2 regions of the Variovorax sp. PDC80 genome follow, and region 1 is predicted to be linked to the other one. Evidence: riboswitches for the same ligand, from Rfam matches in the RefSeq annotation. Region 1 holds a riboswitch; the other holds the start of a gene.
The links. A riboswitch is a leader RNA that binds a small molecule or an ion and turns the genes downstream of it on or off. The one in region 1 is predicted to bind S-adenosylhomocysteine.
Positions count from the first base shown of each region.

Region 1 (7,754 bases):
GCCGGCGCCTTGCGGGCCGCCGCGGGCTGGGCCTGCGGCCGCACCGGCGCCACGTCGAGCGACGGCGTGTCGGTCTCGCCCGGCTGCGCCAGTTCGCCGTCGCAGCGCATGCCCTCGCGGTCGATGACGGTCAGCGCCACCTGCTTGATGCCCAGGCTCGCGAGCCCGATGCGGTCGGCCGCGGCGCGGCTCAGGTCGATCACGCGGCCCTGCGTGTAGGGGCCGCGGTCGTTCACGCGCACCAGCACTTCCTTGCCGTTGACGAGGCTGCGCACGCACACGCGGGTGTTGAAGGGCAGGGTCTTGTGCGCGGCCGTCAGGGCGCCCATGTCGAAGCGCTCGCCGCTGGCGGTGCGGCGCTGGTGGAACTGGATGCCGTACCACGAGGCCCCGCCGCGCTCGAAGATCTCGCCGCGCGGTTCGTCGCCCGGCAGGCCATCGGCGGGCAGTTCGTCGGGCCCGGTCACCGCGAGGTCGTAGCGCACCGAGGGCACGTTCGAACGCGGCTCGGCGCCGGGCGGCACGGTCATCTGGCGCGGGATCGGCGACAGGCTCTCCTGCGCCACGGTGTCCGACGCCGCGCCGCCCTCGGTCGCCGGCGGCATGGCGCAGCCCGCGAGCGCGCAGGTGCAGGCCACGAGCGCGGCGCGAAGCCCCGCGCGCAGCGAGCCTGGCGCCCGCGCCGCCCCTCTCAATCCAGGCGCTCCAAGACAGCCAGCGTGGCCGCCGACTGGTTCATCGTGTAGAAGTGCAGCGCCGGCACGCCGCCCTCGCGCAGCCGCGCGCACAGGTCGGTCACGACGTCGAGGCCGAAGGCCTTGATCGAGGCCGTGTCGTCGCCGAAGGCCTGCAGCCGCAGCCGGATCCAGCGCGGGATTTCGGCGCCGCAGGCGTCCGAGAAGCGCATCAGCTGCGTCGAGCTGGTGATCGGCATGATGCCGGGCACGATCGGCGTGTCGATGCCGAGCGCGCGCGCCTCGTCGACGAAGCGGAAGTAGGCATCGGCGCTGAAGAAGTACTGCGTGATCGCCGAATCGGCGCCGGCCTTCACCTTGGCCGCGAAGGCCTGCAGGTCGGCCTCGGGCGAACGCGCCTGCGGATGCACCTCGGGATAGCAGGCCACCTCGATGTGGAAGTCGCGGCCGGTCTCTTCGCGAATGAAGGCCACGAGGTCGCTCGCGTACTGGAACTCGCCGCCGGCGCCGTAGCCGCTGGGCAGGTCGCCGCGCAGCGCCACCAGGCGCTTCACGCCCATGGCCTTGAGCTCGGCGAGCTGCGCGCGCACGGTCTCGCGCGTGGCGCCGATGCACGAGAAATGGCTGGCCGCGTCCACGCCCTCGGACAGGATCTCCTGCACCGCGCCGAAGGTGCCCTGGTGGGTGGAGCCGCCCGCGCCGTAGGTGACCGAGCAGAACTCGGGCTTGCGCGCATAGAGCTGCTGGCGCGCCGCGCGCAGCTTGACCGCGCCTTCGGGCGTCTTGGTCGGGAAGAATTCGAAACTCAGCGGAAGGCGCACCTGCGTCTCCTAGGAACCGCCCGCGCCCGTCGCGCGCACGGCGTGAATAAAAAACTCGCGGTTGCCGTCGCCGCCGGCGATCGGGCTGTCGAACCAGCGCAGCACGCGCAGCTCAAGCGCGGCGCAGGCATCGCGCAGGCGCTTCTCGACGATCTCGTACATCGCCGCGTCGCGCACGATGCCGCCCTTGCCGACCTGGCCCGGCTGCAGTTCGAACTGCGGCTTGACCAGCATCAGCAGCTGGCCGTCGTCCGCGAGGAACTGCACCACCGCCGGCAGCACCAGCGTGAGCGAGATGAACGACAGGTCTCCGACGATCAGGTCGAAGCGCTCGTCGAAGGGCTCCTCGCCCTCTTCCTGCAGGTCGTCGGCCGAGAGAGCGCGCGCATTGACGCCTTCGATGGCGAGCACGCGCGCGTCCTCGCGCAGCTTCGCATGCAGCTGCCCGTGGCCGACGTCGACGCCCACCACCCGTGCGGCGCCGCGCTGCAGCAGGCAGTCGGTGAAGCCGCCGGTCGACTGGCCCACGTCGAGGCACAGCTTGCCGGCGGCATCGACGCCGCTGGCCTCGAGCGCGCCTTCGAGCTTGAGCCCGCCGCGCGAGACATAGCGCGCCTCGGCCGCATCGTCGAGCTCGAGCTCGGCCGACTCGGGCACCTCGTCGCGGTTCTTCACGACCGAACGCCACGCATCGGTCGAGCCCGCATCGCGCCAGCGCATGCCGCCGGCGATAAGCCGCACGGCCTGCGAGCGCGAGGCGGCGAGGCCGCGTTCCACCAGCAACTGGTCGGCTCGCATGCGCGGCGATCAGTAGCGGTAGCTGTCCGGCTTGTAGGGGCCGTTCTTGCTCACGCCGATGTAGGCGGCCTGGGCGTCGGTCAGCTCGGTGAGCATGGCGCCGACCTTCTTCAGGTGCAGGCGCGCGACCTTCTCGTCGAGGTGCTTGGGCAGCACGTAGACCTTGCCGGCCTGGTAGGCGTCGGGCTTGGTGAACAGCTCGATCTGCGCGATGGTCTGGTTCGCGAACGACGACGACATCACGAAGCTCGGGTGGCCCGTGCCGCAGCCCAGGTTCACGAGGCGGCCCTTGGCCAGCAGGATGATCTTCTTGCCGTCGGGGAAGGTGATGTGGTCGACCTGCGGCTTGATCTCTTCCCATTCGTACTTCTCGATCGACGCGACGTCGATCTCGTTGTCGAAGTGGCCGATGTTGCAGACGATGGCCTGGTCCTTCATCTTCGCCATCGTGTCGTGCGTGATGACGTCCTTGTTGCCGGTGGTGGTCACGAAGATGTCGGCCTTGTCGGCCGCGTATTCCATCGTCACAACCTTGTAGCCTTCCATCGCGGCCTGCAGCGCGTTGATCGGGTCGATCTCGGTGACCCACACCTGCGCCGACAGCGCGCGCAGCGCCTGGGCCGAGCCCTTGCCCACGTCGCCGTAGCCGGCCACGCAGGCCACCTTGCCGGCGATCATCACGTCGGTCGCGCGCTTGATGCCGTCGACCAGCGATTCGCGGCAGCCGTAGAGGTTGTCGAACTTGCTCTTGGTGACCGAGTCGTTGACGTTGATGGCGCGGAACAGCAGCGTGCCCTTGGCGCTCATCTCGTTGAGGCGGTGCACGCCGGTGGTGGTTTCCTCGGTCACGCCGATGATCTCGGCCGACTTGCGCGTGTACCAGGTCGCATCGACGGCCAGCTTGGCCTTGATCGCGGCGAAGAGAATGCGCTCTTCCTCGCTGCCCGGGTTGGCGATCACGCCCAGGTCCTTCTCGGCGCGCTGGCCCAGGTGCATCAGCAGCGTGGCATCGCCGCCGTCGTCGAGGATCATGTTCGGGCCTTCGCCCTTCGAGTCCTTGGGGCCGAAGTCGAAGATGGCGTGGGTGTAGTCCCAGTAGTCCTTGAGCGACTCGCCCTTGATCGCGAACACCGGCGTGCCCGACGCGGCGATCGCGGCGGCCGCGTGATCCTGCGTCGAGAAGATGTTGCACGAGGCCCAGCGCACCTGCGCGCCGAGGGCCTGCAGCGTCTCGATCAGCACCGCGGTCTGGATCGTCATGTGCAGCGAGCCGGTGATGCGCGCGCCCTTGAGCGGCTGGCTCTTGGCGAATTCCTCGCGGATGGCCATCAGGCCGGGCATCTCGGTTTCCGCGATGCGGATTTCCTTGCGGCCCCAGGCGGCGAGCGAAAGGTCGGCGATCGCCTGGTCGGCGGACGAAACAGGGGTGGGCTTGAGAACAGCGCTCATGTGAAGTGAACTCCAGAACTGTGTTTGAACGAGGCCACTGCGTCGGGGGAAAAAGACTCACCGCGAGAACAGCGGATGAGCGTGGTTGCGATGGGTCCGAGCCTCACGCCTGGCGGCGCTGCAACGCTCCTCGGAAGCGGCGGATTGTAGACGTGCCGGACACGGGCGCCAACGGCCGGGGCTTCCCACATCACGGAACGCGAGGGCGCGCCAACACCCCGCGTCATGCAGGGCTCAGAGTCGAGGCGTACAACGCTGCTTGCATTCCTTTTCCGCGAAAGCCCCTCCGATGCGTTCATCCCGTCTTTCCCTTCCCTCGTCGCCCACCGCGCGCCGCGCGCTCTGCACGGCGGCCCTGCTCGGCCTCGCCACCTTGCCGGGCCTGTCCTTCGCGCAGCAGGCGCAGGCCGCGCAACCCGTGGTGCGCGTGCGCGGCACGCTGGTCTACGCCGATGCGAGCAAGCTCGTCGTCAAGGACCGTGGCGGCGAGGTCGTGAGCCTCGCGCGGCCCGCGGACATGTCGCTGTCGGAGGTCTATCGCATCAAGCTGTCCGACATCAAGAAGGGCAGCTTCATCGGCACCGCCGCGATGCCGCAGGCCGACGGCACGCAGAAGGCGCTCGAGGTGGTGGTGTTCCCCGAGGCCGCGCGCGGCACCGGCGAGGGTCACTATCCGTGGGACCTGCAACCGCAGAGCACCATGACCAATGCCACCGTGGCCGACCTCGCAGCCGCGCCGCGCTCGGTGCGCGGCGGGCAGCAGCTGCGCCTGTCCTACAAGGGCGGCGAGAAGACCGTGATCGTGCCGCGCGACGTGCCGGTCGTGACCTTCCGCGCGGGCACCGAGGCGCTGCTGGTGCCGGGCGCCAAGGTGCTGGTCAATGCGCAGGAGCGCAACGGCACGCCGACCGCGCTGCGCGTGGTGGCCGGCCGCGACGGCTTCACGCCGCCGATGTAAGCCGTTGCCGCTACCCGCCGGCGCTCCAGCGAGCGCCGGTGCCGCGGCGCACACCATCCCTTCGGGAAATCCCCCAGGCAAATCCGCGGCCGCGATCGCCGCGGCAGGGTCGCCGCGGCGTATCGTGGCGGCGGACCACGCGCGTGCGCGGCCGGTCCCGCCACCATCTTGTCCAACGTCCTCAGGAGATTCCGCACCATGGCCACTGCCAAGAAAGCCGCCGCCAAGAAGACCACTGCCAGCAGCAGCAGCGGAAGCGCCGAGAGAAAAGCGGCCCCGAGCGCGGCCGACATGCTCAACCCGCTCAAAGGCATGGCCGAGCGGCTGCAGAACCTCAACATGACCGATGGCGCGAGCAAGCTGCTCGACAGCGGACGCAAGGACCTGCAGGCGCTGATGCAGGCCAACGAGAAGTCGTTCCAGGGCCTGCAGACCGTGGTGCAGCGCCAGACCGAGATGATCAAGAGCGCGATCACCGACTGGCAGGCCGCCGCCAAGGACATCCCCGGCAAGGACCCGAAGGAAAGCCTCGCCAAGCTCGACGCGCTCGGCCGCCAGTCGTTCCAGCGCGCGGTCGACGACATCAAGGAACTCGCCAACCTCGCGGCCAAGTCGCAGGCCGATGCCTTCGAGGTGGTGCGCCAGCGCATCCAGTCGAACGTCGACGAGGTCACGAAGATGCTGCAGCGCAAGTAGCGCGCGGCCCAGGCGCCGCGCCGGCGCACGGCGCGGCCTTCCGACGACGAACCTCGGTGTGCGGCCATGACCCAGTCCTCCTCTCCCCTCGACCCCATGGCGATCTGGCGCGAGCTCACCGCGCAATGGGAAAAGAGCACCAACGCGTTCGCCAACGAGGCCATGGCCTCCGATCCGTTCCGACAGGGCATGCATGGCGGCATGAACGCCTCGCTGGGCGCGCAGAAGGCGCTCGGCGACCTGATGGCGCGGCTGCTCACGATGCTGAACCTGCCCACGCGCGCCGACCTGCAGGCGCTCTCGGAGCAGCTGCAGCACATCGACGACCACCTGGCGCGGATCGCGCGGCAGCTCGAGGAGGGCGGTGCTGCGCCAGCGCCGGCGCCGCAGTCATCGGCGCCGAAGCGCACGAAGCAGCCGCCCTCGATGGCGGCCACGCCACCCGCTCCCGCACCCTCACCCGCGAAGAAGGCAGCGGCCAAGGCCTCGAAGTCCCCGGCCCGCACCCGCCGCCCGCGCCCATGAGCACGCCCGCCGCCGAACTGCCGGTGCTGCCCGATCTGCGCGCCGAGATCGAGCGCACCATCCAGCGCAACATCAAGGGCCTGGATTTCCTGACCAGCGCCACGCCCGCGGTCGGGCTCACGCCCAAGGACGAGATCCATCGCCGCGGCACGCTGAGCCTCTACCACTACCGGCCGATGGTCGACGAGATCTACCGCGTGCCGGTGCTGATCGTGATGGCCACCACCAACAAGGGCTACATCCTCGACCTCGCGCCGGGCCAGAGCATGGTCGAGCACCTGCTGCGGCAGGGCTACGACGTCTACATGATGGACTGGAACGCGCCGCGGCCGCAGGAGAAGCGGCTGCGCATCGAGGACTACGTGCTCGACTTCATTCCCGACTCGATCCGCCGCGTGCAGCAGCGCTCGGGCGAGGAGGACGTGACCATCGTCGGCTACTGCATGGGCGGCGTGCTCTCCACGCTCTACGCGGCGCTGCATCCGGGCGGGCCGCTGAAGAACCTCGCGCTGTTCACCACGCCGATCGACTTCAGCCGCATGACGATGTTCCATGCCTGGTCGGATCGCCGTTATTTCGATGTCGACCGGCTGGTCGACGGCGTGGGCAACGTGCCGCCCGAGATGCTGTTCGCCTCCTTCGACATGCTGCGCCCCGCGGGCCGCGGCGCGGGCCTGGTGCAGCTGTGGGACAACATGGCGAACGACGAGTTCGTCAAGTCCTACCGCATGTTCGACCGCTGGGGCGCCGAGATGCTGCCGCTGGCGGGCGAGTATTTCCGCCAGACCGTGAAGGAGCTGATGTGGGGCAACAAGCTGCTGAAAGGCGAGCTCTCGATCGGCGGACGGCCGGTGCGCCTCGCCAACATCGAGGTGCCGGTGCTGCATGCGCTCGCGCAGCACGACCACATCGTTCCCTATGAGGCGGGCGCGCCGCTGATCGCGGGCATCGGATCGGCGGACAAGGAAGAGGTGGTGCTCAAGGGGGGCCATGTGAGCCTGGCCGCGGGACCGAACGCGGTGCGCCGGCTGTGGCCGAAGCTCGACGAATGGCTGGGAGTGCGATCCACATGACGAATGCCGCAGACACCTCGACGAACCCGGGTTCGACCCGGCTCTATCCGCGCACGCTGCCGCATGCCGACGGCGAGATCGCGCTGCGCCGCATGGACGCCGCCGATGCCGGCGCGGTGCTGGCCTTCGCGCAGGCGCTGCCCACGCACGACCTGCTGTTCCTGCCGCGCGACATCACGCAGCCCAAGGTGATGGATGCCTGGGTGCGCGCCATCGCGCGCGGCGACATCGACAGCGTGCTCGCGGTGCGCGACGACAAGGTGCTGGGCTGCGCGGCGGTGATCCGCGATCCGCATTCGTGGTCGCGCCACGTGGCCGAGCTGCGCGTGCTGGTCGAGCCTGCCCTGCGCGGCAGCGGCCTGGGCCAGCAGCTCGCGCAGGAAGGCTGCGCGCTCGCGATGGAACAGGGCCACGAGAAGGTGGTGGCGCAGATGACCGTGGACCAGCGCGGCGCGATCGCGGTGTTCCAGGCGCTGGGCTTCCGGCCCGAGGCACTGCTGAGCAAGCACGTGAAGGACCGCGAGGGCCGCGCGCACGACCTCGTGGTGCTGTGCCAGGACGTCGCGCAGGTCGAGGCGCAGATGCGGGCCTACGGGGTGACCGAGGCGTTCTGAGGCGGCGGGTCGAAGCGGCCTTGCGCGGCGAAGGCATCGAGCGCGCGCGCCATGCGTTGCGCCATCGCGGGATGAAAGGGATCGTGGCCCGCGCCTGGCACGGTCTCGAAGCGGCTCGCGGGCAG
Region 1 covers NZ_FOWG01000008.1:313,794-321,547, forward strand. Annotated here, with positions in the region: gene BM109_RS23790 (septal ring lytic transglycosylase RlpA family protein) at 1-638, opposite strand, end outside; gene metF (methylenetetrahydrofolate reductase [NAD(P)H]) at 692-1,516, opposite strand; gene BM109_RS23800 (TlyA family RNA methyltransferase) at 1,526-2,314, opposite strand; gene ahcY (adenosylhomocysteinase) at 2,324-3,763, opposite strand; S-adenosyl-L-homocysteine riboswitch at 3,834-3,902, opposite strand; gene BM109_RS23810 (hypothetical protein) at 4,053-4,721, shown strand; gene phaP (TIGR01841 family phasin) at 4,920-5,417, shown strand; gene BM109_RS23820 (hypothetical protein) at 5,484-5,942, shown strand; gene BM109_RS23825 (alpha/beta fold hydrolase) at 5,939-7,015, shown strand; gene BM109_RS23830 (GNAT family N-acetyltransferase) at 7,012-7,629, shown strand; gene BM109_RS23835 (alpha/beta fold hydrolase) at 7,605-7,754, opposite strand, start outside.

Region 2 (7,754 bases), on a different contig from region 1:
GTCGCCGAGCGCGAGCCAGATGCCGGCGCCCAGGCAGGCGATGTAGCGGTTGGCGTGCAGCCGGCCGAGGCGATGGATCATCAGCACCGACAGCCAGCCCGCGAGGCCATGGATGAAGTGGGTGAAGACGTCGTCGTAGACCGTCAGCGCGGCGGCGTAGAGCAGGTCGTAGTTGTAGGGGAACCAGGGGTAGCGCAACCACTCGTAGACGCCCAGCGTGCCGCTTTGCGCGACCTGGCGCGCATAGGGCAGGTGGTACATCACCTCGTCGAAGGCCACCGGCGGCGCCAGCGGCGAGAACAGCGTGGGCAGGCCCACGAGCAGCAGCGCGGCGAAGGCGCACTTCTCGCCGAGGGTCGGTGCCGGCTGCGCGGGCGCGAGCGCGGCGCGCGCCTTCAGCTCGCGGCGCCAGCCGGGCAGCCGCAACAGCGCCAGCACGATGCCGGCACCCAGCAGCGCGAGCACCGCGCCCTGGCGCAGCGCGCCGACGATCGCCAGCGCCTGGAAGGCGACGATGAACAGGCCGACACCGAGCGTGGTCGCGATCGCGCCCTCGAGCCAGGCGTCGCGGCGCGCGGGCGCCCCGAAGCGCGCCAGCACGGTGGCGCCGAAGCCCCAGGCGCCGGCCACGAAGAGGGCCAGCGCCGCGTGGTGCGCGAGGATGAAGAGCAGTGTCTGAATGGGAATCCCCCGGAAGCCTGGATCGGTTCAGCGGCCCGCGGGGCGGGCGGCGTGGATGGCGGCGGCGCGGGGGAACGGAAGGGCCCGCCGCGCGCCGTCAGAGGTTGGGCGCCAGCAGCCGCTCCAGTTCGGATTCGCTCGCCTTGCGGCGCACCGCCTGGTCCTGCAGCTGGTCATGGCCGATTTTGCCTACGTTGAAGTACGTGCTGTCGGGGTGCCCGAGGTAGAACCCCGACACGCTGGCGGCCGGCATCATAGCGAGGCTTTCGGTCAGGCTCATGCCAATGTCCGTGCAGTTCAGGAGGTCGAACATCGGCTTCTTCACGCTGTGGTCGGGGCAGGCCGGGTAGCCGGGCGCGGGCCGGATGCCGCGGTACTTCTCGGCGATCATCTGCTCGTTGCTCAGCGCCTCGTCGGCAGCGTAGCCCCAGAGGTCGGTGCGCACGCGGTGGTGCATGGCCTCGGCGAAGGCCTCGGCCAGCCGGTCGGCCAGCGCCTTGAGCATGATCGCGGAGTAGTCGTCGAGGTCGTCGACGAAGTACTTCTCCTTCTTCTCCACGCCCAGGCCCGCGGTCACGGCGAACATGCCCACGTAGTCCTTCAGGCCGCTCTCGCGCGGCGCGACGAAGTCGGCCAGGCAGCGGCTCGGGCGCATCGTGCCCTCGATCTCCTGCTTCTCGGTCTGCTGGCGCAGGCCGTACCAGGTGAGCGCGGCCTCGCTGCGCGACTCGTCGGTGTAGAGCACGATGTCGTCGTCGTTCTCGGTGTTGGCCGGCCAGAAGCCGACCACGCCGCTCGCGCTGAGCCAGCGGCCCTCGATCAGGCGCTTGAGCATGCGCTGGCCGTCGGCGTAGACGCGCACGGCCTCGGTGCCGACGATCTCGTCCTTGAGGATGGCCGGGAACGGGCCCGCGAGGTCCCAGGTCTGGAAGAACGGGCCCCAGTCGATGTACTTGGCGAGCTCGGTCAGGTCGAAGTTGCGGAACACGCGCCGGCCGATGAACTTGGGCGCGGGCGGCACGTAGTTCGACCAGTCGATGGGCGTCTTGTTGGCGCGCGCCTTGGCCAGCGGCCACAGCGGCACCTGCTTCTTGTTGGCGTGCTGCGTGCGCACCTTCTCGTAGTCGGCGTTGATCTCGCCGATGTAGGCCGCGGCCTGGTCGCTCAAGAGCGACTGCGCCACGCTCACGCTGCGCGAGGCGTCGGGCACGTAGACCACCGGGCCTTCGTAGTGCGGCGCGATCTTCACGGCCGTGTGCACGCGGCTGGTGGTGGCGCCGCCGATCAGGAGCGGGATCTTCTTGATGCGGAAGTGGTCGTCCTTCTGCATCTCGCCGGCCACGTACTGCATCTCTTCCAGGCTCGGCGTGATCAGGCCCGACAGGCCCACGATGTCCGCGCCCTCGACCTTCGCCTTGGCGAGGATCTCGTGGCACGGGACCATCACGCCCATGTTCACCACCTCGAAGTTGTTGCACTGGAGCACGACGGTGACGATGTTCTTGCCGATGTCGTGCACGTCGCCCTTCACGGTGGCGATGATGATCTTGCCCTTGGTTCGCACGTCGCGGCCCGCGGCCTCGTCCTGGCGCTTCTCTTCCTCGATGTAGGGGATGAGGTGGGCCACGGCCGACTTCATCACGCGCGCCGACTTCACCACCTGCGGCAGGAACATCTTGCCCTGGCCGAACAGGTCGCCCACGATGTTCATGCCGTCCATCAGCGGGCCTTCGATCACGTGCAGCGGACGGCCGCCCTTGGCGAGGATCTGCTGGTAGGCCTCCTCGGTGTCTTCCACGATGAAGTCGGTGATGCCGTGCACCATCGCGTGCGACAGCCGCTGGTTGACGTGCACCGGCTGCTCGGGCGTGCCGCGCCACTCGAGCTTCTTGCTGTCGTCCTTGGCCCCGCTCTTGGCGCTCTCGGCCACCTCGACCAGGCGCTCGCCGGCGTCGGGCCGGCGGTTGAGCACCACGTCCTCCACGCGCTCGCGCAGCTCGGGCTCGAGGTCGTCGTAGACGCCGACCATGCCGGCGTTGACGATGCCCATGTCCATGCCGGCCTGGATCGCGTGGTACAGGAACACGGTGTGGATCGCCTCGCGCACCGGGTCGTTGCCGCGGAAGCTGAAGCTCACGTTCGACACCCCGCCCGAGACCTTGGCGCCCGGCAGGTTCTGCTTGATCCAGCGCACGGCGTTGATGAAGTCGACCGCGTAGTTGTCGTGCTCCTCGATGCCGGTGGCGATCGCGAAGATGTTCGGGTCGAAGATGATGTCCTCGGGCGGGAAGCCCACCTCGTCGACCAGGATGCGGTAGGCGCGCTCGCAGATCTCGACCTTGCGCTCGTAGGTGTCGGCCTGGCCCTTCTCGTCGAAGGCCATCACCACGGCGGCCGCGCCGTAGCGCTTCACGAGCTTCGCCTCGTGCTTGAACTTGTCCACGCCCTCCTTCATGGAGATCGAATTGACGATGCCCTTGCCCTGGATGCAGCGCAGGCCGGCCTCGATCACTTCCCACTTCGAGCTGTCGACCATCACCGGCACGCGCGCGATGTCGGGCTCGCTGGCGATCAGGTTGAGGAAGCGCACCATCGCGGCCTTGCTGTCGAGCATGGCCTCGTCCATGTTGATGTCGATCACCTGCGCGCCGTTCTCGACCTGCTGGCGCGCGACGGCCAGCGCCTCCTCGAACTGGCCGTTGAGGATCATGCGCGCGAAGGCCTTGGAACCGGTGACGTTGGTGCGCTCGCCGATGTTGACGAACAGGGATCCCTCGCCGATGGCCACCGGTTCGAGACCGGACAGCTTCATGGGAGAAACGAAAGGCGCGGGGACATCGCTCATGGGGCTCACCTGGGCAGGGGAAGACACGTCAGGTGAGCGTCGTTGCAACCGGGCCTTCCGGGCAGGTTCTGCGAGAAGGCGCCTTCCAAGCCTGACGGCGGGTCGCGGACCAGGGGGTCCCGCGCGCCGCCGCTGCAACGCTCCTTGGAAGGGGTGGCGATTTTACCGGCTGCCGGACGTGCCAACGGCCCGCGGGTGTATCCGCGGGCCGCCGGGAAGGCTCAGGCCGCCTGCGCGACCGGCGCCGCCGAGGCCGGCAGCCCGAAGGCGCGGTCGAAGGCCCAGTTGAAGACGAAGGTGTAGACCAGGAAGAAGACCACCAGCCCCAGGTCCATCACCAGCGCCTGCCACAGCGAGATGCCCAGGCCCCAGGCGAACATCGGCACCAGCAGGCCGATCAGGCCGCCCTCGAAGCCGATCGCATGGGCGATGCGGCGCTTGAGGCTGCGCCCGCGCACCGCCTGGCGCGCCTCCCAGCGCTCGAACAGGCTGTTGAAGATCAGGTTCCAGATCACCGCGATGACCGAGGCCGCCACCGCCAGCGCGCCCGAATGGCCGAGGCCGGCGCCCGTCAGCAGCGCCAGCCCGGCGCTGGCGGCCACGATGGCGATCCCTTCGTAGAGGGTGATGTAGACGATGCGACGCTGGATTCCCTGCATGACGGACTCTCTTGGCTTGTTGTGTGACTGCGATCCGTCGACTTTATGTGTCTCTTGCTGATATAAAAAGTCAACTTATTTCAGTTTTGTTGATAGATCGGCGAGAAACCAGCCATGAGCTTCTCCAGCGACAGCGTCGAGGTCTTCCTGGCCGTGATCGACCACGGCTCCTTCTCGGCCGCCGCCCGCGCCCTGCGCCGCGTGCCGTCGGCGGTCAGCATGGCCATCGCCCATCTCGAGGCCGAGCTCGACCTGCAGCTGTTCGACCGCAAGGGCCGCGAGCCCCGGCCCACGGCCGCCGCGCGCTCGCTCGAGCCGCAGGCGCGCTCGCTGGCGGCGCAGCTGCGCCAGCTCGACGCGCAGGCGCTGGCGCTCACGCAGGGGCTGGAGGAACGGCTCACGCTGGCGATCGCGCCCGAGCTGCTGGCCGCGCCCTGGAGCGGCGCGCTGGCCGAGCTGGCGCACGAATACCCGCTGCTGCAGGTCGAGGTGCTGGCCGCGCCGCAGGCCGATGCGCTGGCGCTGCTGCACAGCGGCCGGGCCCAGCTCGCGCTGGTGTTCGAGCGGCCCAGCCTCGACGGGCGCGAGGGCTTCCAGGAGGTGGGCAGCGACACCATGGTCGCGGTGATGGCGCCGGGCCACCCGGTGCTGGCCGCCGCGCCCGGCGGCCGCTTGCGCGAGGAGCACCTGATCGCCACCCGCCAGATCGTGGTGGCCGGCCGCGACCTGGTCACGGCCATGGACCCGCGCAGCGTGTTCGCGCGCCACCTCTGGCGCACCGACAACGCGCTGGCCGCCCTGAGCCTGATCACCGCCGGCGTCGGCTGGGGCTGGCTGCCGCGCAATTTCGTGCGGCCGCACGTGGCGGCGGGCGCGCTGGTCGAGATCCCGCTCGAGAACCTCAGCAACGGCCTGAACCTGTGGGTGGACGTGGTGTGGTCGCGCGAACGGCCGCTGGGGCTGGGGGCGCAGCGCTTCGTGGCGTTGATTTCGCGCGAGCGGCAGGCTGCCGGGGTGTCGGTGCCTATCGCGTCCTGAAACGCGAGGCTACGGGCCTGGGCTCAAGCCGCTTCCTTGTAGAACCCGGCCGCATTGTTCAGCAGCCGCCCCGCCACCGGCGACACCGCGCGCCCGATGGCCGCGATGTGGTCCGGCGTGGTGCCGCAGCAGCCGCCGACGATGTTGACCAGCCCCTCGGCCGCGAACTCGTGCAGCAGGCGCGAGGTCACGTCGGGCGTCTCGTCGAAGCCGGTGTCGCTCATCGGGTTGGGCAGGCCGGCGTTGGGGTAGCAGCTGATGAAGGTGTCGTCGGCCACGCGCGCCAGTTCCTGGATGTAGGGGCGCATCAGCGCCGCGCCCAGCGCGCAGTTCAGGCCGATGGCCAGCGGCCGCGCATGGCGCACGCTGTGCCAGAAGGCGGTCACGGTCTGGCCGCTGAGGATGCGGCCCGAGGCGTCGGTCACGGTGCCGCTGATGATCAGCGGCAGGCGCTCGCCACTGTTCTCGAAATACTCGTCGACCGCGAACAGCGCAGCCTTGGCGTTGAGCGTGTCGAAGATGGTCTCGACCAGGATCACGTCGGCGCCGCCCTCGACCAGCGCCTCGGTCTGCTCGTAGTAGGCCGCGCGCAGGGCCTCGAAATCGACATTGCGCGCGCCCGGATCGTTGACGTCGGGGCTGATGCTCGCGGTCTTGGGCGTCGGGCCGAGCGCGCCGGCCACGAAGCGCGGCTTGTCGGGCGTGGAGTACTTGTCGCAGGCGGCGCGCGCCAGCTTCGCGGACTCGAGGTTCATCTCGCGCGCCAGGTGCGCCATCTTGTAGTCCTCCTGCGCGATGGTGGTCGCGCCGAAGGTGTTGGTCTCGATCAGGTCGGCGCCGGCCGCGAGGTAGCTCTCGTGGATGTCGGAGATGACGTCGGGCCGGGTCAGCGACAGCAGCTCATTGTTGCCCTTCACGTCGCGCTCGAAGTCCTTGAAGCGCTCGCCGCGGTACTGGGCCTCGGTGAGCTTGAAGCGCTGGATCATGGTGCCCATGGCGCCATCGAGGATGGCGATGCGGCGCCCGAGGATCTCGGGCAGTTGCTGGGCACGGGTGTAGACGATCGGCTTCATGGGTCCGGATTGTAGAAAACGCGCCCCGCCGCACCGCCGAAGCGGTCTTCGGGACTTCAGCCCGGCGCGTGCCGCGCCGCGCGCGCCAGGCAGCCGACCGACAGCAGCGCCAGCAGGCCGCTGGCGCCAATGGCCAGGTCGTAGCTGCCGCGCAGGTCGAACAGCAGGCCGGCCGCGCTGGCACCGATCGAGGCGGCCACGCCGACCGCGATGTAGAGCGTGCCGAGGATGGCGCCCAGCGCGCGCGTGCCGTACCAGCGCGCCGCCAGCGCCGGGTAGAGCGCGATGCAGCCGCCGTTGGCCGCGCCGAACAGCAGCGCGAACAGCGCCAGCGAAGCGAAGCCGCCGGCCGCCCACCACAGCAGGTGCAGCGCGGCCAGCGCCAGCGTGAGCAGCGAGAGCAGCCGGCGCGCGCCGATCCGGTCGCCGAGCCCGCCGAGCACCAGCCGGCCGCCGACGTTGCCCACGCCGATCAGTCCGATCAGCAGGGTGGCGTCGGCCGCGCCGATGCCCAGCCCCTGCGCCGCCGGCGCCATGTGGACCAGCGCGACGAACAGCCCGATCGAGCCCCAGCCGATGGCCGCGAAGTACCACCAGAAGCAGGCGCCGCGCACCGCCTCACGCCAGCGCAGGCCGGTCTCGACAGGTGCGCCCGCCGATGCGAAGACCCGATCGCCGTCGGGCAGCAGCCCGAGCTCCTGCGGCCGGGCCCGGATCGCCCAGGCCGCCACGCCGCCGAGCAGCAGGATGCCGAGCGCGAACAGCTGCATCGTGGCCTGCCACGACAGGTGCTGCTGCAGCGCGCCGGCCGTCACCGGGCCGACGAAGGTGCCGAGCCCGGTGCCCGCCAGCGCCAGCCCCGAGGCCCGGCTGCGCCGGCGCACGAACCAGCGCTGCACCGCGGCCACCGCCGGCACGTAGACCAGGCCGACGCCGAAGCCGACGAACAGGCCGAACAGCGCGAACAGCACGGCCAGCGACGGCGCCAGGCTGGCCAGCGCGAAGCCGGCCGCGAGCAGCACGATGCCGGTGCCGACGACGGCGCGCAGCGGGAAGCGGTCGGCCAGCGCGCCCGAGAAGGCGCCGACGATGTAATAGAGCAGCGCCGTGGCCGAGAACAGCGAGGCGACCGGGAAGCGGCCGGCGCCGAAGCTGGCCTGGATGCCCGCGAAGAAGGCGCCGAAGGAATAGGCGGCGCCGAACACCAGCGCCAGCAGCACATGGGCCGCCGCGACGACGCCCCAGCCGCGAAAGAGCCTCATGGCGCCTTCGACATGATCGCGTCCATCGCGGCGACGAAACGCTCGAGCTCGTGCGGCGCGCCGACCGAGACGCGGATGAAGCGCTCGAAGCCCGGCTCCTTCCACGGCTTGACGATGATGCCGCGCGCCAGCAGCGCCTCGTTGACCGGCCCGTTCGGCCGGCCCAGGTCGATGAACAGGAAGTTGGCCGCCGAGG
Region 2 covers NZ_FOWG01000004.1:300,477-308,230, reverse strand. Annotated here, with positions in the region: gene BM109_RS14845 (ArnT family glycosyltransferase) at 1-630, opposite strand, end outside; gene metH (methionine synthase) at 779-3,493, opposite strand; S-adenosyl-L-homocysteine riboswitch at 3,554-3,678, opposite strand; gene BM109_RS14835 (PACE efflux transporter) at 3,748-4,185, opposite strand; gene BM109_RS14830 (LysR family transcriptional regulator) at 4,300-5,223, shown strand; gene BM109_RS14825 (homocysteine S-methyltransferase family protein) at 5,247-6,296, opposite strand; gene BM109_RS14820 (MFS transporter) at 6,353-7,558, opposite strand; gene BM109_RS14815 (histidinol-phosphate transaminase) at 7,555-7,754, opposite strand, start outside.
Region 2: another riboswitch for S-adenosylhomocysteine. It lies ahead of metH (methionine synthase); the one in region 1 lies ahead of ahcY (adenosylhomocysteinase).